2 linked regions of the Saccharobesus litoralis genome follow. The protein of the gene in region 1 interacts with the protein of each later gene in a pairwise test. Links are inferred from orthologs where the notes say so. Each region holds a gene or a part of one and is shown on either strand. Other genes may lie near its edges.

What was found.
Region 2: the proteins of rpe (region 1) and eno interact in binary tests that used the Escherichia coli proteins (3 or more experiments, as listed by UniProt). The link is inferred for Saccharobesus litoralis from one-to-one orthologs.

Annotation. Positions count from the first base shown.
Region 1 is NZ_CP026604.1:2,475,444-2,491,921, forward strand. What follows is about bases 3,242-6,180. They hold rpe (ribulose-phosphate 3-epimerase), read left to right. Parts: upstream 3,242-4,341; coding sequence 4,342-5,019; downstream 5,020-6,180. Other genes in these bases: C2869_RS08680 (TorF family putative porin), read right to left, coding at 3,393-4,094; C2869_RS08690 (S8 family serine peptidase), read left to right, coding at 5,077-6,180. Also shown: C2869_RS08660 (SPOR domain-containing protein), read left to right, coding at 1-343; C2869_RS08665 (Dam family site-specific DNA-(adenine-N6)-methyltransferase), read left to right, coding at 345-1,175; C2869_RS08670 (DUF2970 domain-containing protein), read right to left, coding at 1,470-1,646; C2869_RS08675 (TorF family putative porin), read right to left, coding at 2,321-3,040; more of C2869_RS08690, read left to right, coding at 6,181-7,674; tesB (acyl-CoA thioesterase II), read right to left, coding at 7,931-8,791; ssb (single-stranded DNA-binding protein), read left to right, coding at 9,117-9,737; C2869_RS08705 (phosphoribosyltransferase), read right to left, coding at 10,081-10,644; C2869_RS08710 (MATE family efflux transporter), read right to left, coding at 10,681-12,081; C2869_RS08715 (EVE domain-containing protein), read right to left, coding at 12,199-12,672; C2869_RS08720 (divergent polysaccharide deacetylase family protein), read right to left, coding at 12,685-13,425; C2869_RS08725 (murein hydrolase activator EnvC family protein), read right to left, coding at 13,792-14,961; gpmM (2,3-bisphosphoglycerate-independent phosphoglycerate mutase), read right to left, coding at 14,977-16,478. UniProt on the Escherichia coli protein: Catalyzes the reversible epimerization of D-ribulose 5-phosphate to D-xylulose 5-phosphate.
Region 2 is NZ_CP026604.1:4,013,610-4,022,650, forward strand. Bases 409-3,393 are described here. They hold eno (phosphopyruvate hydratase), read left to right. Parts: upstream 409-1,244; coding sequence 1,245-2,543; downstream 2,544-3,393. Other genes in these bases: C2869_RS14550 (CTP synthase), read left to right, coding at 409-1,190; C2869_RS14560 (hypothetical protein), read left to right, coding at 2,750-3,286; ftsB (cell division protein FtsB), read left to right, coding at 3,352-3,393. In the rest of the region: more of C2869_RS14550, read left to right, coding at 1-408; more of ftsB, read left to right, coding at 3,394-3,624; ispD (2-C-methyl-D-erythritol 4-phosphate cytidylyltransferase), read left to right, coding at 3,636-4,343; ispF (2-C-methyl-D-erythritol 2,4-cyclodiphosphate synthase), read left to right, coding at 4,395-4,868; tRNA pseudouridine(13) synthase TruD, read left to right, coding at 4,871-5,932; 5'/3'-nucleotidase SurE, read left to right, coding at 5,910-6,653; C2869_RS14590 (protein-L-isoaspartate(D-aspartate) O-methyltransferase), read left to right, coding at 6,664-7,293; C2869_RS14595 (DUF368 domain-containing protein), read left to right, coding at 7,310-8,248; C2869_RS14600 (peptidoglycan DD-metalloendopeptidase family protein), read left to right, coding at 8,251-9,041. UniProt on the Escherichia coli protein: Catalyzes the reversible conversion of 2-phosphoglycerate (2-PG) into phosphoenolpyruvate (PEP). It is essential for the degradation of carbohydrates via glycolysis.

The sequences.
Region 1 (16,478 bases):
TGTTGCTAATAATGCTCCAGCAAAAGCTGAGGCTGGTGTAACTTCAGACTTTGATAATGTATGGTTTGAACAAGCAAACCCCAAACATTATGTTTTACAGCTGGCGGTATTAAGCAATCAAAAAGTGCTTAATGACTATTTACAAGCTAATCAGTTACATAAACAGGTTAAAATTTATCATGCATTGACCGGCTATGGAGTTGTTTTTGGTGAATATGGCTCAATTAAGCAAGCTAAGCTTGCTATTAAAAACTTACCGAGTAATATCGATGCCTCAAAAGTTTGGCCAAAACCAATTTCGGCTATCAGAGAAACCTTAATCAACCAAACAGCTGCTAATTAGATTGAACAAGATAAGACCCTTCTTAAAATGGGCTGGTGGAAAGTTTTTACTGGCTGAAAAAATAAACAAGCTACTGCCGCAAGCAGAATGTTTAGTAGAGCCTTTTGTTGGGGCCGGTGCTGTCTTTCTCAACTCACATAAGTTTGAGCGTTATCAACTCAATGATATTAACCCAGACTTAATTAATCTTTATTTATTGCTGCAAAGTCAACCGGAAATCTTGATCAAGGAAAGTGCCAAATTATTTGCCGATAACCAGCACAACTCTGAACAACGCTACTATGAATTGCGTGATGAGTTTAATCAATCACAAGATAAGTTAGAGCGTTCTAGCTTATTTATTTACCTTAACCGGCATGGCTATAATGGACTCTGCCGTTATAACCGTACCGGTTTATATAACGTGCCTTTTGGCCGTTATAAGAAACCTTATTTTCCTGAGTGGGAAATGCATGCCTTTGCTGAAAAAGCGCAACAAGCCGTTTTTAGTTGTGTCGATTTTCAGCAAGCAATTAAAGCAGCTCCGGATAATAGTGTTATATACTGCGATCCGCCTTATGCTAGCCTTTCCAACAAGCCAGCACCTTCGTTTACCGGATATGCTGCGAGTGCATTTAATGATGAGCACCAACAAATTTTAGGTGATTTAGCCGCGACCAGTCGCGACGATAGGCAAATTAGTGTGCTAGTGAGTAATCACGATACTAAATTAACTCGTAAAATATATAAGCCAGCAACACGCCGTCGATATTTTCAAGTGGGCCGTTATATTAGCCGCAAAGGTCAAGACAGAAAGCCAGTTAAAGAAGTGTTTGCCTTATATAAGGCTTAACTGCATTTCCTACATTCATGTAGGTCGCCGTGCGCTGTTCCAGACGCTTTACGGCATTTCCTACATCCATGTAGGTCGCCGTGCGCTGTTCCAGACGCTTTACGGCATTTCCTACATCCATGTAGGTCGAAATTTATTTCGACAATAGCAGCAGAGCTGCGATATTGTCTAATATCAGCTATTCAGTAGGCACTTTAAGCAAGCTAGGATCTTCTACAAGTAAGATTTCAACTATTCAAAATTAAATGAAAAAAGTAATAGGTATAAATCCGCTACAAGCCAATGCACCAATATTTAATTGAGTACTAAGCTAACCGCTAGTACTAGAGCGATTATTAGCAAGCCAATACACATAATACCGATGATCAGAATATGAGGCAGAGACCCTTTAGCAAAATCGCTTTGTCTATTTTTATCTGATTGCACACCAAATAATGCCGATAAAACCGCTTTAACAGCACGTAGCCACATAATTGATTGTCCTCGCTGCCATTATTTTGCTTTTGCATAGAATAACCTCAACTCTGGATAATAAATTCGTTTCTGGAGGCTATTTGAACCAATTACTGCGTTAAGTTTACTTGCAATAGGCTAGCTATTGACGCGTAAACTTGCCTTGTTCTTGGCTCAAATTTCTCTCCAGAAATAAAAAAGAACAATTGTTGGGTAACACAACTTGTTTATTAACGGATACTAATGATAAAAAATCAATATCTTCGCAATTCTTAACCAGAGTTGAGGTTAATAAGTTATCTGATGTCTAAAAACGAATTCGAAAATGAGAGTGTATTTTGACTAAAATAAACCCTTAGACTACTACGCGCTCAGGGTGAAGCTAATTAACTCCGAGCCAAAAACAAAGGCTCGCTGAGCTCGTTTTTATTAACTATCTAAGTAGAAAGTGCGCAAGTTTAAATACTAGAGCTATTCCAATGTAGGGCCGAATTTATTTCGGCTAGTGCAAGGTTGGCCGATGTAAAATTAACCCTGTAATTTAGCAAATGGTTATCAATTCAACCGTGAAAAATTTTGGAATTAAGGTACTCGAACTCGGTGAGTAATCTTAGAACAATAGCGTAACAAGCAATAGATACAAAAATGCCTGCATAAAGCAGGCATTTATTATCAATATTAACCTAAGTTAATTATTTGAATTTTTTAGCTAAACCAGAAAGGTCGAAATCCATACCGTATGAAAGGTAAACTAAGAACCCGTCATCACCTGAATTTTTAGTCGCTTTAGAAAGGCCTAAAGTAAAGTTTTGTTTTGAAGCTGAAACACCGATATTGCTCCAACTACCACCAGCATCTTTTTGGTAAGTGCCAACGTGAGCTGCATATTCAACATCTTTAAAGAAGCCTGATGCTGGAATTGAGAAGCTATAGTCAGCTGATAAATAATAATCGTCAGCAAAACCAGCTCCACCTTCAGAGTCAACACCAATAGCAAGACCAACAGTTAATGCTTCCAATTCTTTGAAAGATACTGAACCGTACAGCTCACTAAAGTCTAAGCCATCTTCGTTGCTAAAACCTTCAAGATAAACATACTCAATATAACCAACATCGTATGTTAACGCAGCTGTTTCACCAGCATAACCTACATACCAATCAAATTCGTAGTCAAATTTGTCACCATAATCAACAGTAGACATCCAAACACCAGCGTAGCCGCCAGATTTGTGTGCATAGTCTAATCCGCCTTGGATCGCGAAACCGTCGTCAGATTGTGTTTGACCACGCCATAAGTAGTTAGTAGTTACAGCTGCATTTGCGCTTAGGCCTTCTACTGCCATAGCTTGAGTTGAAGTAAAACCTGCTGATGCAAGAGCAACGATGGCTGCAATTTTTGTTAATTTCATCATTATTCTCCCCATACCTTAGAATATGAAAGTTAATTTTCCGTATTACCGCTTGTTTTTATTTAAGCAATTTACTTAGTACAAGGTGTACTAAGTTGATGAAGCAATTATTACAAAGCTGTTTCTTGCGAATTAACAATTGAATCGCCTATAACATATTGCTAATCAAGGGATAATTCAAGTGATCTACTTCACCAATATAGAGTTTTTACACTTTTTTAGGGCAAATGACTGCCGCTCACCAAAATGGGGCGAAGAAGGAATAAGGGATTGATTTTTGGGTATAAAAAAACGCCCACCTGAGTGAGCGTTATTTAAAATAGAGGTTTGCAGTATAGACTGCAATAAGGCTATTTTATAGTTCGAAGTCTAATGCGTAAGAAACGTAAACTTTTAAGTCGTCATCGATGCCATTGTCATCAGATGCCATTTTAGATGCGCCAAATGTGAAACTATCTTTAGAGATAGAAACACCTAAATCGATTTGTGAATCTTCGCCAACGAAATCACCGTCGTACATACCGGCATGAAAAGCTAATTCAGCACCGTTACCCACTTCAACTGCGTAATCAGCTGATAGGTAAATAGAGTCGCCAAAGTCTGCACCGTCGGCGTCAGCTAACACAGCGAAGCCTAAAGATAAATCACCAAGTGAATAACTTAAATAAATCTCACTGAAATCTGGATTGTTACCGATAGCCGCATCATTCGCGTCTGGGTAAGCAAAGTATACAAAACCTACGTCTAGGTCACCTACACTGTAGCCGAAATACAAGTCTAATTCAGTTTCCATTTCGCCATCAACAGGGTTGCCATTTGAGTCTTCACCCATACCCCAAGTTGCATTTGAGGCCCAAGTACCAGCATAAAAACCAGACTCGTGAGAGTAGTCAATACCACCTGAAATAGCTGCATCACCACCGGTTTGCTCCATACCACGCCATAAGTAGTTTGAAGTGGCCGCGACGTTAGCTGAAAGTTCTGCTACAGCGTGAGTTGATGTAAAACTTGCAGATGCGATTGCAACGATAGCTGCGATTTTAGTTAATTTCATTATTTCTCCCCATAAATAATATGAAATTCAAATAGTTATAAATTGCTTATTAGCATAAGAGCCATAGCAGGCAATGTGCCAATAAGTTATATTAAATCGTGTCTTTTATTTTTTTTGTTTAATTATCATGGGTTTACGATGTTTAACTTGTCATGAGCATTAAAACCAAAGACAATGTTGTTAGTTAATTCAGTTTATCGCGCTGGGCTATTTTGGTGCTTGGTGCTCATTTATGGTGCAAGTGATGACAATGCCTAAAATTCAAATTTCCCCTTCTATTTTGTCTGCCGATCTCGCTCGCTTGGGTGATGATGTAAAAGCGGTGTTAGACGCAGGCGCAGATGTTATTCATTTTGATGTAATGGATAATCACTATGTACCTAATTTAACCTTTGGCCCAGCCATTCTGACCGCATTGCGCGACTATGGCATTACCGCGCCAATTGATGTGCACCTTATGGTTGAGCCGGTTGACGATTTAATTAGTCAATTTGCTGATGCCGGCGCTAATATGATTAGCTTTCATCCCGAGGCGAGCCAACATGTCCACCGTTCATTACAGCTAATTAAGCAGCGCGGTATTCAAGCCGGTTTAGTACTTAACCCAGGTACACCATTATCTGTGTTAGATGAAGTTTTACACGAGCTCGACTTTGTTTTAATTATGTCGGTTAACCCTGGGTTTGGTGGTCAACAATTTATCCCGCATTCACTTGATAAAATTAAACGCCTACAGCAATTAATTAATGAAAAGGAACTTAATTGTTATATTTGTGTCGATGGAGGAGTGAAAACTGACAATATTGCTGAGATCACAGCCGCTGGCGCTAGCTATTTTGTAGCGGGTTCAGCTATTTTTAATGCTGATGATTATCAACAAGCGATCAGCACTATGCGTGATAATGCCGAGCAAGCTTTGTCATCATAAAACTCGCAATAAAAAAATAACCACAATCCTTAAGATTGCGCTAACTGGAATGTCAGCATGAAAAAAATAGTTAACAATGTACTGGCTGCCGCTTTGATGTCGTTGATGGCATCAAGCTATGCCGCGACCGATTTAATTGTACAGTGGAACAGCCAGCTACAAAAAGTTCCGGATAAAAGCTGGTTAGTCGATGGGGTTGCCACAGAAGTTAAATTACTTGCGCCAGCTAATGGTCGAGCGGTTAAATTTTTAAAGCTGACAGTTAGTGACGATGAGCAAGTTGAAAAGGTTATTTTTCAACTACGCAAAACCCCAGCGGTTATCTCAGTCGAAAAAGACCAAGCAGTTAAGGCGCAAGTGGCACCGGACGATACTGACTACAACCAGCAATTTCATCATGATTTAATAAAATCAGAAACCGCTTGGAATACTCGTACCGATTGTTCGAGTTTAAAAATTGCCGTATTAGATTCAGGAATTGATCTTGACCACAGTGATTTGGTCGCAAATTTATGGACTAATCCCAACGAAATTGCTGGTAACGGCATTGACGATGACAACAATGGTTACGTTGATGACATTAATGGCTACGACGTTAATGAAATTGACAATATCCCAGAAGATGGTTATGGCCATGGTACGCATGTAGCTGGCTTAGTTGCGGCCGTCGCTAATAACGATAATGGTGTGGCGGGTGTATGCTGGCAAGCGCAAATCATTCCTGTTCGCGTATTGAATGATGAAGGCAAGAGTCAAGTTTCGCACCTAATTGCTGGTATTAACTATGCAATAGCGGTTGAAGCTGATATTTTGGTTATGTCGTTAACCTATTCTGATATTAGTGATGCGGCATTGAGTGCGCTTAAAACTGCGCAAGATAATCATGACGCCCTTATTGTGGTTGCTGCAGGTAATAGCGGTATAGATATTGATGATGGCTTAACCTTTCCCGCCGGATACAGCAACCAATTAACTAACTTAATTGCCGTCAGTAATGTTGAAAAGCTCGACACTAATACTCAATTAACTCGTTTTTCCGGCAGTAACTACGGACTGAAATTTGTCGATATTGCCGCACCGGGTGTCAACATTTATAGCACATGGCTAGATAATGGTTATAAAACGGACACTGGCACGTCAATGTCTGCTCCCATTGTAGCCGGAGCAGCGGCTTTAGCTTTGAGCGAAAAGCCAGAATTATCCGCTAAACAAGTGCGTGCGGCTTTATTGCACTCGGTTAATAAAGTTGACAATGACAACATCAAATACGTAACTAAATCGGGTGGTAGTTTAGCGCTAGAATTATTGTTCGATAACCTCAACAACATTCCAACCACGTTATTTTATATCGACCCTAGCGATGCGACGAAACTGCTTGGTTTAGGCTTAAGTGGCGCAACTAAAGTTGAATTTACGCCATTTACTGCTAATAACGACCAAGTACAAGAAGTGGCATATGTTGTTGATAGCGACAGCCAAATTACGTTGGGCAGCGCCGCGACTCGGCCTGGTGTTTATACGGTAACCACAAACTCATTTACTTCGAATCACGTTGCGACTTGGGCGCAACAAAAGCCAGCAGCCCCGAGCAATGTGGCGGTTGCATCGGCTGACTCCAGTTACGCTATCAGTTGGGACGACGAGCAAACCGCTGATTATTATATCGTTGAGCGCAGCGATGATGCTGGTGTGAACTTTAATGTGATTGCCGATACTGTCTCCAGTAGCCCGTATTTTGACATTACAGCGCCGCAGCAGGATGATTTGCAGTACCGAGTAACCAGTGCGTTTGATATTGTTCACCCTGTTACTACAGTAGACGATACCGAGCAAAAATTGACCACGCAGCTAAAATCGGATGCCTCGGCTACCGTAACTCCGAGCGGTTTAGCGTTTACCGGTAGTTGGTTAACTGAAAAGTTAGCCTCGTTTCCGGCCAATTATGACTTTATTAACTTAAGGTTAAAAACCTCTGCAGGTGAGGGGGTTAGTTATAAAGTAGCTGGCGGGACTTTACCTAATAATTTGTATTTAAGTGACGACTTTGGCCATATTGCCGGTGATCCCAATGAAGTGGGTAACTTTACCTTTAGTGTCAGTTTTACTAGCAGTGGTGATGCAACAGGCACACGTCAATTTATCTTAAATATTAATGAAGATAACGAAGTTCGCTTAAATGAGCCTAATGGCAATATTCCTATGAACTTTAGTTTAAGCCGTGGGCAAATTACCTCACTACAAAGTAAGTCTAATACTGACTTAGCCACTAAATCTATGCGATTGTCGGCCTATAATTTTGGTGAAGGGTTAGGCAACGTTATTATTAATGCTCAGCCGCGCGCTTATTCCGGTGGCACAATTGGCGAAATTCAAGTTCGTCTTGCCAGCGGCGGTTGGCAAACGTTAGATAGCGCCAGTGTGAATTTAGCTTTAAACAATGGTATGAGCTGGAACGTATTTGATAATTCTACTTTTGACTTAAACGAAAAAGACAATTTGATCGAAGTGGAATATGCCGTGACTTGGCAAACATTACCAACGCAAAACAGCAATGGTGATAGTTCGAATGACAGCGACTCAGATAGTTCAGGCGGCTCACTTGTTTGGTTATTGAGTTTAGTTAGTTTAATTATGCTGAGACGTCGCTTTAACTAAGCTTTATTGTAACTATTCAGTATTTCAAGCAACGAGCTTATAGCCATAGTTACAACATAATAAGGCTATTTTGCGAAACATGGCTTACAAGCCCCTACTTTTGGTGCATGGATGCAGGTACTTAGAAATTGTCGAGAGCAAAACTCTGTAGTTTTGCTCTTTAGGACAGAACGGTTTGCAGGCTCTGCAAGCATAAATGCTCGCCCACAAAAAGTCGCTCTTATTCTTATGCTTTTTCATTTCACTAAACCTTTCACTAAACTTTTATCCGCATTACCCCTTCTTGCCCAGCGCTAGCAATTAAATCACCTTGACGGTTAAATATTTGCCCGCGAACAAAGCCTCTAGCACCTGATGCTGATGGACTTTCTATTACGTAAAGTAACCAATCATCAAAGCGAAAAGGGCGATGAAACCACATGGAATGATCTATGGTGGCCACTTGTAAGCTTCTGTCCATAATGGATCGGCCATGCGGTTGTAGCGCTGTGGTTAAAAAATTAAAGTCAGATGCATAAGCCAGTAAATATTTATGCTGGTGTTGGCAATCGGGCATGGTGCCATTGGCTTTAAGCCAAATGTGGCGCTTAGCTGGCATGGCTTCAGGTTTTAACGGATTGACAAATTCGACGGGTCTCACTTCTATTGGTTTTTCGCGAGTGAATTTATCGCGTAAATGACTGGGTATTTGCTCGGCATGAGCACGAATAAAATCCAGTTCACTTGTTAAGCTTTCTGGCTCGGGTACGTCGGGTTTAGGTGATTGGTGATCAAAGCTTTGTTCATCCATTTGAAAAGACGCAGTTAAATAGAAAATGGTCTTGCCGTGCTGGATCGCTTCGACTCGGCGTGTGGCAAAGCTTTTACCGTCGCGAATATTTTCAACATCATAAACAATCGGGTGTTTAACATCACCAGGTCGTAAAAAGTAAGAATGAAAAGAGTGAACGCCTCTTTGTTCATCAACTGTTTGTTGTGCCGCAGACAAGGCTTGGCCTAATACTTGGCCACCAAATACCGCACCAAAGCCGAGATCTTGGCTTTGCCCACGGAATAATCCATGCTCTATTTTTTCTAAATTAACTAACCCGATAAGCTCATTTAATACAGCTGACATTGCGAACCCTCACTCCCAACTCTCTAAAGCAAAAATAGTCTTCTCGCTCAGGCCTTATGGTTCATTGTCAGCGCTTACTCACCCCAATCACATAATAGAGCATATGCTCATGGGGATTCGAAGCTTGACGGCTTCCCCTAAAACCTGATCGCTTTGACTATATGTAAACTTAAGCTTAGCAAATTACTAACTCATCCTACCAGTAGATTGCGTGCGATCGTGCTGGTTATAAGGTGAAATAATTTAGATTTAGCGACAAGCTAGAGTCTGATGATCAGCAGTGGTATGATTGCGATCATGTATAAAGTTACAGGAGAAGGCCACCATGGCTAGAGGTATTAACAAAGTAATTTTAATAGGTAACCTAGGACAAGATCCTGAGGTTCGCTATTTCCCTAACGGTGGCGCTATTTGTAATGTAACAGTAGCCACAACTGAGTCTTGGAAAGACAGACAATCAGGTGAGCAGCGTGAATCGACAGAGTGGCATCGTGTTGTATTTAATAACCGTTTAGCCGAAATTGCGGGAGAGTATTTACGCAAGGGTTCAAAAGTTTATGTTGAAGGTAGTTTACGTACGCGTAAATGGCAGAACCAGCAAGGCCAAGATCAGTACACAACTGAGATCCGTGCTAATGAAATGCAAATGCTAGATGCGCGCGGTGGTCAAGAAGGCGGATATCAACCTCGTCCACAAGGCCAGCAAGCTGGTTATCAACCACAAGCGGCAGCACCACAAGCACAAGGCGGCTACCAACCACAGCAAAGCTCGCAGCCTCAGCAAGCGGCTCAACCTCAACAGTCGGCTCAGCCTCAATATCAACCGCAGCAAAGTGCAGGTTATCAACCATCAAGTGCACCAGCGCAACCGGCAGCAGCACCATCGACGCCGCCGCCTGCGCCAGTTGAACCTAATATTGACTTTGATGACGATATTCCTTTTTAGGAATACGCCTAGTCATAGTAGATTAGTTAGATAAATAAAAAAGAGCGGCTTGAGCCGCTCTTTTAGTTTTTGTTATTTGTAACTATTCAGCGTGTTTTATATTGAGGGAAATTTCTCAATAGGTATAAAAAATTACCGTCATACCTGAGAAATCAGGTATCCAGTGCCTTTGTTAAAGTAAACGTAGCCCACATTTATTACACAAAGTCACTAGATTACCGCATTCGCAGGTTTCGTCTGGAACTAGAAACCTGCCCCTAAAACCTGATCGCTTTGACTATAAGTAAAGGATCGCTAATGCGGCATCGTCAATTTTATCTGTGTCTAATTCCATAAAACGCTCCTAAATTTGGTACTCGTCAAATAGGGCTTTAAGCTTGGGTTTATTGTCTAGTAATTCTTGATGACTTAAGCCATCTAACTCGTGGGGAAACACTAACCACTGGTCGGATTTATGTAAGTAATAATCCGGTGTTAGCGAAGTTTGGTTGTTACTGGGTTTAAACCAAGGCGTGGCGATACGAATATCATTTGGTGTATTGCGCCGGCATTTACGTTGTAGTTTGCACAGTAAAGCTTGAATGCTTAAACCCGTATCAAACACGTCGTCGACTATCAATAAGCTATCTTCTGCATTGATGTTCTTGATTATGTAATCTAAGCCGTGCACACGAACATGTTTTTCACGCTCACCAATACGACGATAAGACGATGTGCGAACACTAATATGATCGGTTGTGATCCCAGACGTTTGTAGTATTTCTTGCACAGCTATGCCGACAGGCGTTCCACCTCGCCATATGGCCACCATAAAGCTTGGTTTGAAACCACTTTTGATGATTTCTAAGCCTAATTTAAATGAATCGTATAGTAGCTCATCGCTGCTAATGAAATATTTTTCACTCATATTATTGCCAGACAAACAAATAATCTTATTAGCCGATTATAGTTCAAGTTGCTGTTTTACAGGTTCTTTTTCTGCTCGGATTGTTTTGCTGGTTAGGTTACGCATCCACTTTTTACTTTGTACGCGCCCCACAAATAAAAATGCTTTGGCTATTTCTTCTGAATACATGGCTAACGCTACCCAAATTAATGGCAAGTGTAAATGAAACGCTGCGTAGTATGTGAGTGGAATGCTAACAACCCACATGCCGAACATATCGGTAAACATGCAGTACTTATTGTCACCTCCAGCGCGTAATACTCCCATAGCTGCGGTCATGTTAATCACTTTTAGCCAAACGCTAAGGGTGATAACAACAAATACCTGTTGCGCTAAGTGTATTGTGTCGGTTGGCATCGAGGCGAACGGTAAAAAGATAAAGTCTCGGCCGAGTAACATAACAAGACCAAATACAAATGCACCAAACGGCGCACTAATAGCAAAGGTTCGTGCGGTTGACCATGCTTGGTCAAATTGGTTGGCTCCCAAGTTTTGGCCAACCATAATGGAACAAGCCGAAGCAAAGCCAAAAAATAAAGACATATAAATGCCTTCAATAGGCGTCAGCAAGCTCATAACAGCCAGCTCTTGGGTTCCCATTTGACCAAATATCAACTGATAAACAAAAGTACCTAACGACCACAAACCAAAGCTAAACATCATGGGCCAGACCAGTTTTATTAGTTTGCTCCACTCTCCTTGGTTGTTAAGTACAATAAAGTCTTTCGCTTTAGGAAAAAGCACATGCTTCACTTTTGCCAAGCAATACAGCATGAGCACGACATGGAAAATACGCGCAATAGTGGTTGCCCAAGCTGCTCCTGCCACCCCCATCGCTTCGACGCCTAAGCCGCCATTAATAAGCCAATAATTAAGTACAATATTAAGCAACATGGCGATGGAGCTAAATACCATAGGTAATTTGACTTGGTTAAGTGCGCGTAATGCATTTTCAAAGACAAATACAATAGCGACAAAGTACAGGCTAGGTAGGGTGATCCATAAATATTCTGTGCCCAAAACAATTAAGGTCTCATCACTGCTACCGAGTCGCAGTACGTCATCAGCCCAAAAATAACCAGCTAAGATAATGGGAGATAAGGCGACAACAGCAACTGAAATACCCATTAGAATGGATTGGCGGATTTTACGCTTTTGTCCTGCACCGAAATATTGGGCGCTAAGAATGCCGACACCCCAAGCCAAACCTAGCACGATAACCATGACAACAAATATCACTCGGTTGCCTAAGCCAACGGCGCCAATGGCGGCATCGCCTAAATGACCTACCATCATGACATCTATCATGGCGAGTAAGGTAACAAGCATATTTTGCAAAGAAATGGGCCAAGCGAGTTTAAGGCTATCGCGAATGGCTGAAAAATTGATATATCGCATGGCTAGGTGCGGCTAATTTACGGTCAAGTATTGTAGCTGTGATACGGACAACAATGCAGCTTAATCTCGACCAATTAACAGAAAAACAGTGTTTGTCAGTAGAAACAATGTAACAAGCTATTCTGAACCTAGCTTATTAAGAATAGCCAACCATTCTAGCTCCGCCACAGGCATAATAGATAGGCGACAGCCTCGTTTTACTAAAGCGAGTTGTTCGAGCTCTGGCATAGCTTTTAGCGTTTTTAGTGAAATTGGCTGGGTAAACTTTTCAACAAATTTAACATCAACCATCCACCAGCGTGGGTTTTGTGGATCAGACTTATCATCAAAATATTTTGATTCAGGATCAAATGCCGTGTGATCCGGATAGGCTTGGCTAGCGACTTCAGCTAAGCCGACTATAGCTGGGACTTTGCAAGCCGAGTGATAAAAGAAGATGCGATCACCCATCTGCATTTGATCGCGCATCATATTGCGCGCTTGATAATTTCTCACCCCATCCCAATGCTCGGTTTGTTCTGGTTTAGCGGCCAGATCATCTATGCTAAAGGCATCGGGCTCTGATTTCATTAACCAATATTGTCGACTCATGAGGCTTTACTCTTATAAATTGGCGGCATAAGCCGATGGTTTTTGCTTGGCTAATGGCATTTGAGACATGCGTTGTATTTTTACTTGGCTCTGTAGTTTGGGCAGCTCGTTAAATAAGACTTTCATGGTTTGCGGGTAAGGGTGACCAATAGCAACCGCATAGCCATGCTTTTTTGCACGTTGTACCAAATATTTTAACTGACGACTAACAAAGGCTTCCGTTCTGATTGAATCTAAAAAAACGTGGCGTCGATAATGTTTAACACCTTGTTCTTTGGCGACGGTTTCGGCCACTGTATATTTAGTGGTGCGACTATCTACAAAGTACAGGTCTTGCTTCTTTAAACTTTGCATTAAAGCCAGCATAGGCTCGCGCATTTGGGTTAATTTACTGCCCATGTGATTATTAACGCCAACCGCATTAGGTAACTCGTTTAAGCTCGATAGCAACTGTTGCTGGATGGCATTAGCTGACATATCACTGACAATGGCTCCTGGCCCAAGCCGTTTACCTGACAACGCTTCCATAGGTAAATGCAACATGACTTCACGATTGGCTAGGCCGGCTTGTTTCGCAATACTTTTACCGTGTGGCGTATGAGCTAATACTGAAATGGTAACTTCATTAGGTAGTTGTAAAACTTGTTGATCATGCTGACTATTACCCACATCGTCGATAATAATCGCTATGGTTGCTGCATGGCTAAATAAACAGGCAAAAGATAAAAGCAAGGTGATGCAAAATTTAGTCATGGGTCGGTAGTTTAGTAGATCATTGCGGTCAAGTTATTCAAGGGGCGTATTGTTACGTTTCGTCACCTAGCTTGCAATTCGATTTTTTAATGATGCAGGCCAAAAAGCTCTATTAACAGCGCAAAAGCCTTGCATTAAGTCATGCTTAAAAGGTCAGTAAAATTGCTGTTTTTAAATGTTAGGCATTGGTTTTGAAAACTAATGCCTCATACGTAATGGGGTGTAGGCGAGTTTTGCTAAAAATTACGTTTATTGTACTTAAGCATCACTTAGCTGAACCCCCCAATTTATTGGAACATTTTATGGTGAGTGAACCTTATCTTCCTTCTTGTTTTTCAGCCGGTTTCTGGTTAAGAAAGGAACAAGTTATTTGCACCAAGATTTAGGGTTAACCGGCTTACCTTGATGACGTAATTCAAAATATAAATTAGGGTAGGACTGGCCGCCTGATTGGCCAACTAACGCAATGGTTTCACCTGCTTCAACGGCATCGCCGACATCTTTTAATAGCGATTGATTGTGACCGTATAAACTCATGTAGCCTTCGCCATGATCAACCACTAGTACCAAACCAAACCCTTTCATCCAATCGGAGAAAATCACTTGGCCAGCATGAATATTTTTAACCGGTGCACCGAGCTTGCTATCAATTACCGTACCGCGCCAGCGGATTGGCCCGCGTTTACGCTTACCAAATAAGTTTTGTACTTTACCTGTTGCCGGCCAAGGTAAGTTACCTTGATAGGCTTTTAAGCCAGCTAAATTATCAAAAATAGGTAATTTAGCCACGGCGCTGGCTAAGGTTTCAATTAATTGGTTAAGTGAGGTTTCGCTATGCTTTAAACGATTTAGCTTGTCTTGTTCTGTTTTAAGTTGTTTGGCTAATTGCTTGAAGCTGGCTTTTTGTTGTTTGCGCAAGCTTTGTAACTCAGCTGCTTTTGCTCGCTGTTCATTACTAAGGCTAGCTAACGCATTTTGCTGCTCTAATAGCGCTTGCTTGTTGCTTTCTAGTGCCGTAATGGTTTGCTTTAATTCATCAACCGATTCGACTCGGGCTTTATTTAAATATTGGTAATAAGCCAAAGCCCGTTCTAATTTAGCGGGGGACTCTTGATTCAGCAGCATCATTAAGTAGTCGTGCTTGCCGGTTTGATAGGCGCTTTTAATTTGTTCGGCTAGAATATCCAGCTGTTGTTTTTTGTCGTTTTCTAATTTTGCTTGGCGTTTGCGTAATTCGCCTAACTTAACTCGCCCATCTCTTAATTGTTTATCTAATTTTTTTAAGCGCTTGGTAGTATCACCAATGGTGCGATCCGTATCTTCTATTGCCAGTTCAATTAGGCTGAGCTCAGTTTTATTGCGATCAATTTGTTGGCTTTGCTGGCTAATTTGCTTTTGAATGGCCAGCAGCTTTTGTTGTGCTTCTTTTTGCTCTTCAGTTTTGACTGTTGAATTAGCCCATGACACACAGCTGAATACCAATACAAAACAGCCAGTGATAACACTGGCTGTTTGCTTTGTCGTTAAACCGAACAAGGTGCTTAACCTAACTTACGCTAGCTGCATTATGGTTGAGCCAGTCATTTCTTCTGGCTGCTCCATGCCCATTAGGTGCAACATTGTAGGGGCAACATCACTTAATTTACCCGCTTTAGTCGCTACCGTAGCTTGGCGACCATAGTAAATGAATGGCACCGGCTCTGATGTGTGAGCTGTATGCGGTTGACCTGTAACTGGGTCAAGCATTAAGTCTGCATTACCATGGTCAGCCGTAATTAAACATTCACCGCCAACTTCATCTAATGCTTCAATTACTCGACCAATTGCTACGTCGACGGCTTCACAAGCTTTAACTGCCGCATCAAATACCCCAGTATGGCCTACCATGTCACCATTCGGATAGTTACAGATAATGGCATCGTATTTTTGACTACGGATTGCGTCGCATAACTTATCAGTTAATAACACAGAGTTCATTTCTGGTTGTAAGTCGTAAGTGGCTACTTGCGGCGAAGGGATCAGTTCGCGCTCTTCACCTTGGTATAAATCTTCACGACCACCGCTAAAGAAGAAAGTCACGTGCGCGTATTTTTCTGTTTCAGAAATACGTAGCTGGGTTTTACCGTGTTTCTCTAACCATTCAGGTAAAGTATTCACTAAGTCTTCTGGCGGGTAAGCCACTGACGCTTTAATGTCTGCTGCGTATTGCGTTAGCATTACAAAGTCAGATAAAGCCGGTGTTTTAGCTCGTTCAAAACCATCAAAATCAGCATCTACGAAGGCGCGTGTAATTTCACGAGCACGATCAGCACGGAAGTTCATAAAGATAACGGCATCACCATCGTTAACCGTTGCTGCATTACCTTCAGCATCAGTAATGACAGTTGCAGGTGTGAATTCGTCGTTCTTATCTGCTTCGTATACCGCTTGTAAACCTTCAAGCGCTGAAGCCGCTTTAAGCTCACATTTGCCTTCAGTGATTAATTCGTAAGCCGCTTGCACACGATCCCAACGGTTATCACGATCCATTGCATAGTAACGACCAATTAAGCTAGCTAAACGGCCATTACCCGTTTTTTCGAAAACAGCATTAATCGCTTTAATTGGATTTTCAGCGCTACGCGGTGGCGTATCACGACCATCTAAAAACGCGTGCACGTAAACTTCTTTAGCACCACGTTTAGTCGCTAACTCAATAGCCGCATGAATATGGCTGTCGTGGCTGTGAATACCACCTGGCGATAATAAGCCCATTAGGTGTACCGCTTTACCTGCAGTAACGGCTTTATCGATAGCCGCTAATAATGCTGGGTTTTCGTAAAAATCGCCGTCGCTAATCGCTTTGGTGATTTTAGTAAAATCTTGATAAACAATGCGGCCCGCACCTAAGTTTACGTGACCTACTTCACTGTTACCCATTTGACCATCAGGTAAACCAACATCCAAGCCCGAGCCTGAAATTAAGGTGCTTGGCGATTCTTGCCATAGCTTATCTAAAACCGGCGTATTTGCCGCTAAAATTGCATTAGACTCGGTGCTTTCACGGTAGCCCC
Region 2 (9,041 bases), 1.5 Mb from region 1 along the record:
ATATTGAGTCACAACCCTTCTTAGAATCAATTCGTCAGTTAGGTACAGAATTAGGGCGTGAGCATGCTATGTTTATGCACCTAACCTTAGTTCCTTATTTAGCGGCAGCAGGTGAAGTTAAAACTAAGCCGACTCAGCACTCTGTTAAAGATTTACGATCTATCGGTATTCAGCCAGATATTTTGGTTTGTCGTTCTGATCGGACAATTCCGGCTAATGAGCGTTCAAAAATTGCATTGTTTACCAATGTAGAAGAAAAAGCCGTTATCTCAATGCCAGATGTCAATAGCATCTATCGCATTCCAGCCTTGTTAAAATCACAAGGATTAGATGCACTTATCTGTCGTCGCTTCCATATTGAATGCCAAGAAGCTAATTTGTCTGATTGGGAACAAGTGCTGTATGAAGATTCAAATCCGACAGGTGAAGTGACTATAGGTATGGTGGGTAAATACGTAGAGTTACCAGATGCTTATAAATCGGTTAATGAAGCATTAAAACACGCTGGCCTTAAAAATCGTGTAACAGTCAACATTCAATATATTGATTCTCAAGACTTAGAAGCTAAGGGTGTCGATAAATTAGCTGATGTAGATGCGATTTTGGTACCTGGCGGTTTTGGTGAACGAGGCACAGCAGGTAAAATGCTAGCTGCACAATATGCTCGTGAAAATAACGTTCCTTATTTAGGTATATGCTTAGGCATGCAAATGGCGTTAATCGAATTTGCGCGTAATGTGGCTAAATTAGAAAATGCTAACAGCACGGAATTTGATGCAGAGACTCAACACCCTGTCGTTGGTTTAATTACCGAATGGCAAAATAACGAGGGTGAAATGGAAGAGCGTTCAGAGCAATCTGACTTGGGTGGCACTATGCGTTTAGGTTCGCAATTGTGTCATTTAGAAGCGGGTTCCAAAGCCGCTCAAGCTTATGGTTCAGAACAGATCCATGAGCGTCATCGTCACCGCTATGAAGTTAATAATAACTATCGTCAACAACTTGAGGAAGCTGGCTTAGTTTTCTCTGGTTTGTCGGCAGATAAGAAACTGGTTGAAGTTATTGAGTTGCCTAATCATCCATGGTTTATTGCAGCTCAATTTCATCCAGAGTTCACGTCAACGCCGCGTGATGGCCATCCTTTATTCCAAGGGTTTGTCGCCGCAGCGTATGCAGCACAGAAACAATAAAAACACACGCGCGCTAGAAAGCGCGCTTTTCGTTATACATATCGAGGAAGGACTATGTCATCTATCGTAAACATCATTGGTCGTGAAATTATTGATTCACGCGGAAACCCAACTGTAGAAGCAGACGTATATTTAGAAAGCGGTGCTATGGGTCGTGCAGCAGCTCCTTCTGGTGCTTCTACTGGTTCACGTGAAGCACTTGAATTACGCGACGGTGATAAAAGCCGCTTTTTAGGTAAAGGCGTAATTAAAGCTGTTGAAAATGTAAATGGTGTTATTAAAGAAGCACTAGTTGGTAAAGACGCACTTGACCAAAAAGCTGTAGACCAAGTGATGTTAGACCTAGACGGTACTGACTTTAAGAGCAACTTGGGCGCAAATGCTATTTTAGCTGTTTCTTTAGCCACAGCTAAAGCGGCTGCAGCTGAAAAAGGCGTAGCTTTATACGAGCACATTGCTGACTTAAACGGTACTTCAGGTCAGTACAGCCTTCCATTACCAATGATGAACATCATCAACGGTGGTGAGCACGCTGACAACAATGTTGATATTCAAGAATTCATGATCCAACCTGTTGGTGCTAAAACTTTCAAACAAGCTATCCAAATGGGTGCTGAAGTTTTCCATAACTTAAAGAAAGTTTTAAACGCTCGTGGTTACAACACTGCTGTTGGTGACGAAGGTGGTTTTGCACCAGACCTTAAGTCTAACGCTGAAGCGTTAGAAGTTATCGCAGAAGCGATTAAAGCAGCTGGATACGAAATCGATAAAGATATTACTTTAGCATTAGACTGTGCTGCGTCTGAGTTCTACGAAAAAGACAATGGTATCTACAACTTGAAAGGTGAAGGCAAAACGTTCACTTCTAACGAGTTCTCTGATTTCTTATCTACTTTATGTGACGAATACCCAATCGTTTCAATCGAAGATGGTTTAGATGAGTCTGATTGGGATGGTTTCGCATACCAAACTAAGATCCTTGGCGACAAGATCCAAATCGTTGGAGACGACTTATTCGTAACTAACACTAAGATCTTAAAAGAAGGTATCGAGAAAGGTATCGCTAACTCAATCTTAATCAAGTTTAACCAAATTGGTTCTTTAACTGAAACGTTAGAAGCTATCCAAATGGCTAAAGACGCTGGTTACACTGCTGTTATCTCTCACCGTTCAGGTGAAACTGAAGATGCAACTATTGCTGATTTAGCAGTAGGTACTGCAGCTGGTCAAATCAAGACAGGTTCAATGAGCCGTTCTGATCGTGTTGCTAAGTACAATCAGTTATTACGTATTGAAGAAGCGCTAGGCGACAAAGCTGTATATGCCGGTCGTTCAGCCGTTAAAGGTCAATAATATCTGATCTTTTGTCATGCTGGCCTTTTCAATAGGCCAGCATATTCGTTACACTTCACTAATCTTCTGTTAAATCAATTCTGACTTTGAATAAATCGGCCGCTCAACAACGAGATTTTGCCCAAGATAGCGAAAGGCTGCTTACTTATTCTCAACTGTGTAACGTTTTTTATGAACGTGAATTAAAAATGTTGATGGATAGCGATATGCCTCCCGCGCTGTTACAAAAGCGTTTATCTAGTTTATCGTTTTACGTTAAACGTGCTGCTGAATCGATTATTAGTTTAAGTTCGCCCATCAGTTTAGATAGTCAAAATGGTGCTTGGTCGGCCAGCCAAAAACGTAAAATACCCACAGAAAAAGTTGATCCTGAAGCTAACTTTAAATGGTTTAGTCGATATTCAGATATTGGCTTAATTGTTCCTATTCAAATTACTCAACAAGGTTTAACGCATATTAAGTTAGATTGTATTGATGAAATAGATACCGTAAATCAATGCTTTCATGTTAATGAGTTAGGTTGGTTTAATTTTTACGGCCAGACTTTACAAGATGATCTAATCAAACACAAAACAGCGTTTAAATCTGCAAAAGATATTATGATTGCAGCGTGTTGTGGCCACCAATGGATAGGGAGCGATAGAACTTATCATAGAACGTTATCGTTACGTGAATTGTTATTAACATCAGTTATTAATTGGCAACAGTTAAATAAGCCTTTACCTATAACTAAAACTAGCTAATTGCGTCTGGCTATTCATGATCCTGCAAGGTAATATTAGCTTAACTTTAATATTATCAGTTCACCATGTCTCTTTTTAGGTTAGTGCTAATAGTGTTGCTTTGTATGCTGCAATATCGTTTGTGGTTTGGAGGTAACTCAATCTCTGAATATAGTCGCCTGCAACAAAAAGTAGAAACCATCAAATTAGAGAATGACAAACTTTCTCAGCGTAACAAACTTATGGTCGCTGACATCAAAGATTTAAAAATGGGTGTCGAGGCTATTGAAGAACGAGCGAGAAATGAACTTGGCTTAATCCGTCAAGGTGAGTTGTTTTATCGGGTGATCCCTAAGTAATTTAACTAATAATGCTCCAACCCATGCCACATATTGTCGCTATTATTCCTGCCGCAGGTGTTGGTAGTCGAATGAAAGCTGATATCCCTAAACAGTATTTGACTATTGGCAATCAAACCATATTAGAGCATACCTTATCAGTGCTTGATAAGGTTCAATACATTAACGAAATTGTTCTTGTTGTCGCAAGTCATGATAGCTATTTAGATGATATAAAAGAAAATTTTTGTCGATTGACTAAACCAATTAAAACTGTAGTCGGTGGTCAGGAAAGAGTGGATTCTGTTTTAGCTGGTTTAAATGCATTACCTAAAGACGCTTGGGCTTTAGTCCACGATGCCGCTCGACCTTGTGTACTAGTGAAGGATATTGAACAACTTATCGAAACTTGTCTATCTCAAAATATGGGTGGCATTTTAGCTTCAAGAGTTAAAGATACGATGAAGCGCAGTATAAAAGGCAGTAATCAAATCACTGAGACGGTATCAAGGGACAATTTATGGCATGCGTTAACGCCTCAGTTATTCCCAACTCATCAATTAGTTGCATCTATTGAACTCAGTCAAAAACACAATGCTACTGTTACCGATGAAGCATCAGCCATCGAGTTTGCTGGTGGACAAGTTCTTATGTGCGAGAGTAGTGCAACTAACTTGAAAATTACCACTCCAGATGACTTGCAATTGGCAACGTTAATACTTAATGCTAAGCAAATGTAACGCATCTTCTGTTATGCGGTTTAATGAATTAACAGGTTTTAAAAAATGACAATTCGAATTGGACATGGTTTTGATGTTCATAAATTTGGTGGCAATGGCCCTTTAACAATATGTGGTGTCAAAATTGATTACCCACAAGGGTTTATTGCCCATTCTGATGGTGATGTCGCCATTCACGCTTTGTGTGATGCTATTCTAGGTGCCCTCGCTTTGGGGGATATAGGCAACCACTTTCCTGATACTGACGATGATTATGCGAATATAGATTCGCGAATATTGCTGAGACATGTGTGGTCTCTTGCACGAGACAAAGGTTACAAGCTAGGTAATTGTGATATCACTATTATTGCTCAAGCACCGAAAATAGCTCCACATTTAAAGGCTATGCGAACTCTATTAGCTGATGATTTAGAAGCAGAATTGAGCCAAGTTAATGTCAAAGCAACAACAACAGAAAAACTAGGATTTACAGGTCGTAAAGAAGGTGTAGCGGTTGAGTCAGTTGTTTTGTTGGAGACAATGTAAGTATGTTTGAACAGCAGTATCCATTTTTACACGGTAAGCCTGAATTAAACGGAACTATACGGAGTCGCAATAGCGACTTTTACGTTGAGGAATATTTGGGTTTTCAACCCAGCGGGCAAGGTGAGCACCTTTGGTTGTTAGTTGAAAAAGAAAATGAAAATACCCAGTATGTTGCTAATCAACTCGCTAAATTATTAGGCGTACAACCTAAACTTGCTAGCTATTCTGGTAAAAAAGATAAATACGCTGTGACAAGACAATGGTTTTCTTTTCCCTTTCCGATTAAAAAAAGTTTGCCGCCAGCGATAGAAGGTCCAAATTTTAAAGCGCTAATTATCACAAGGCATGATAAGAAATTAAAAACCGGTACACATAAAGCGAATCGTTTTGAAATTAATGTACAGTGTGAAGCCTTAGATGAAGAAAGTGAATTGCATCTTCAGCACCGAGTAAACGCCATTACACAGCAAGGTGTCCCTAACTATTTTGGTGAACAGCGCTTTGGCCATCGCTTTGGAAACATTGAAAAAGCATTAGCAATGTTTGCCAATCAAATAAAGGTTAAAGATCGTAATAAACGCGGTATGTACTTATCCGCTGCGCGATCCTTCCTTTTTAATCATATTATTGCTCAACGTATTAACCAAGATATGTTTAAACCACTTTGTGGCGATGTATTTATGTTAAATGGTAGCCACTCAGTTTTTTGCGCAGACAATATAGATGATGATCTAATAACAAGGCATCAAGCGCATGATATACAAATAACAGGGCCTATGTGGGGTGAAGGAGAGCTAAAAACTCAAGGCATACCGTTAGAATTAGAAAAACAGTTACTGAAAGATGAAGTAATGTCTGATTTAATTAAAGGGCTTGAAAACGCGCGATTAAAACAAGAGCGTAGGTCTTTGAATTTATTTATTCCTAACCTGAGTTTCTCACGTTATGATCACGGCTTTACATTAAAATTTGAGTTACCGACAGGCTGCTTTGCTACTTCGGTATTGAGAGAAATCGTCAACTATACGGATGCTTCTAAAAATGCGGATTTTACTCAGCAATGATGACGGTGTTCATGCATTAGGACTATCTCAGCTTTATCAGCACCTAAAAAATTTAGGTGAAGTGTCTGTTATCGCGCCTGATAGAAATTGCAGTGGAGCGAGTAACAGTTTAACGCTAGTTAATCCACTTCGTGTGCAACAACTGGATAACGGCTTTTATTCTGTCAATGGTACGCCAACGGATTGTGTTCATATTGGTATTAACCAATTAATAAAACCGGAACCTGATTTAGTCATATCAGGTATTAATCATGGCCCTAATTTGGGTGACGATGTTATTTATTCAGGAACTGTCGCGGCTGCATTAGAAGGCCGCCATATGGGGCATTCAGCTATCGCGGTTTCTTTAGCGGGTGATCAACATTTTGATAGCGCAGCTCGAGTGGTCAAAAATATAGTAGAGCATTTAGAACAACTAAACTTAACTGAACAACAAATTTTAAATGTTAATGTGCCAGACTTGCCTTATGAAGCAATTAAGGGGTACCGAATTACTCGGTGTGGCTCGCGCCATCGGGCACAAAGTATGTCAAAAACTCAGGATCCTTACGGTAGAACTATTTATTGGTATGGGCCACAAGGGGCTGAGTTAAAAGAAGGACAAGATACGGATTTTGAAGCAGTGCGTAATGGTTTTGTATCAATAACACCTTTAACCGTGGACATGACAGCACATCAAAGCATTAATAATCTAAAATCTTGGCTAACAAATCTAAATTAGAACGGTATCAATGAGTACACGCAATGGTCAGCAGCTGAGTATATTGCTGCAACAAGAAGGCATCAAAAACCCCAGTGTTTTACAAGCGGTCGCTTCAACGCCTAGGCAGTTTTTTGTAGAGGCTGCATTAGGCCATAAAGCCTATGAAAATACCGCATTACCCATAGGTAAAGGGCAAACAATTTCACAGCCAGTTATTGTGGCAAGAATGACAGAGTTGTTACTTGAAAAGGTAGATGCGTCATCTGTACTAGAAATAGGTACAGGATCCGGTTATCAAACGGCTATATTGGCGCAGTTGTTTGACCACGTATATTCAGTTGAACGTATTAAGTCATTACAGTTTCAAGCACGCCGTAAATTGCAACAATTAGACTTGCACAATGTATCAATGAAACATGGTGATGGTTGGAAAGGCTGGAATTCTAAAGCACCATTTTCCGCTATTATTGTAACCGCTGCCGCTGCATCCGTTCCGCAAAAATTGTTAGATCAACTTGTTGATGGTGGAATATTAGTTATCCCCGTTGGTGTAGAGTCTCAAGTGCTAAAGCTCATTCGTCGCCAAGGTGATGAATTTATTTCTGAAGATATTGCCGCCGTTAAATTTGTTCCTTTGGTACCTGGTGATGTCGAATAACAAACGGAATACTAAAGTGGAACCAAGAACAACAAAAGATTATCTACTTTTAACCGCTAAAGGTATGGCCATGGGGGCTGCCGATGTGGTGCCAGGTGTGTCTGGCGGTACAATTGCCTTTATAAGCGGTATCTATGACGAGTTACTTAAGTCGTTAAAACAACTTGGCCCTAACGCGTTAACCATCTTATTTAAACAAGGCTTTGCTGAATTTTGGCGTCATATTAATGGTGGTTTTTTGCTTGCCGTGTTTGCTGGTATTTTAATTAGTGTTAAAACGTTTGCTTCATTAATTAGTTTTGCATTAGATAACCATCCTATTTTAATTTGGTCTTTTTTCTCTGGTTTAATCGCAGCTTCTGTTTATTTGTTGGCAAAACAACAAACGAATTGGCGTCCTGTTAATTATATAAGCTTGTTAATTGGTATTGGTATCGTATATATCATTTCAATATCAACACCAAGCCAATTGCCTAGTGATTGGTGGTTTTTATTTTTAGGCGGTTTTATCGCTATTTGCGCCATGATTTTACCTGGTGTGTCGGGAAGCTTCATTTTATTGTTATTAGGTTTGTATTCGGTTGCATTAAATGCAGTTAAAAATATGGATTTAATTGCACTTGCTGCATTTGGTTTTGGTTGTATTGCAGGGTTAATGGTGTTTTCTCGATTCTTATCTTGGCTGCTTGATCGATATTATCAAACCACAATTGCATTATTAATTGGATTTTTAATTGGATCGTTAAATGTGACTTGGCCTTGGAAACAAGTGGTTTCTACTTATGTAAATCGTCATGGTGAAACCGTACCGTTAATTCGAGAAAATGTTCTTCCAAGTACGTTTTCAAATGTTTATTCGACCGATAGTCAGTTAATTTTTGCATTATTAGCAAGCTTATTTGGTATTTTACTTGTCATTAGCATTGAATTGATAGCTAGTAAATTAAAAAGGTAGAGATGCTAAATTCAGGGACAGTTTATTATAGATCATTACTAGCAATATCCATTGGGATATTGCTGTCTGCTTGTTCCTCAAACCCTCATATTCCGGCGCCTGTAGAGTCAGTATACCGCGGCAAAACGATACATAACTTTAAACCGAACACGCTTAAACAAAATACCTATACTGTCGAAAAAGGAGAGACATTATATTCAATTGCTTTTAGAGCCGGTAAAGACTTTCGCGAACTGGCAAAAGTTAACAAAATATTACCACCCTACACAGTGTACCCAGGCCAATTGATTAAACTGTCCAGCAGTCAAAAAACAACCACTGTGGTAACAAAAAAACCTTTCAAAACAAAAACTTCTAAAAAAACAAAAACAATTCCTAAAAAGTCTAATATCAAACCTACAAAAAAAGTTGCCAACAAGAAGTCAGAGGAGTATGTTGGAAATGTCGCTTCCGTTAACAAAGAGTTAACAAGTGATCTTGGATATAAGAAGACAATAAAATGGCAATGGCCAACCAAAGGAAAAATCTTAAAAAAATTCTCTAAAAAAGAATTAGGTAACAAAGGTTTAGATATTGGTGGAAAAAATGGAAGTCCAATTTTTGCAGCAGCAGATGGTAAAGTTGTATATGCAGGCAACGCCCTACGAGGGTACGGAAATCTAATTATCGTTAAACATAGTGAAGATTTCCTTAGTGCTTATGCTCACAACAGCAAACTTCTGGTAAGCGAACAAAGTTGGGTAAAAGCAGGGCAGCAAATTGCTGAGATGGGACGAACTGATAGTGACAACGT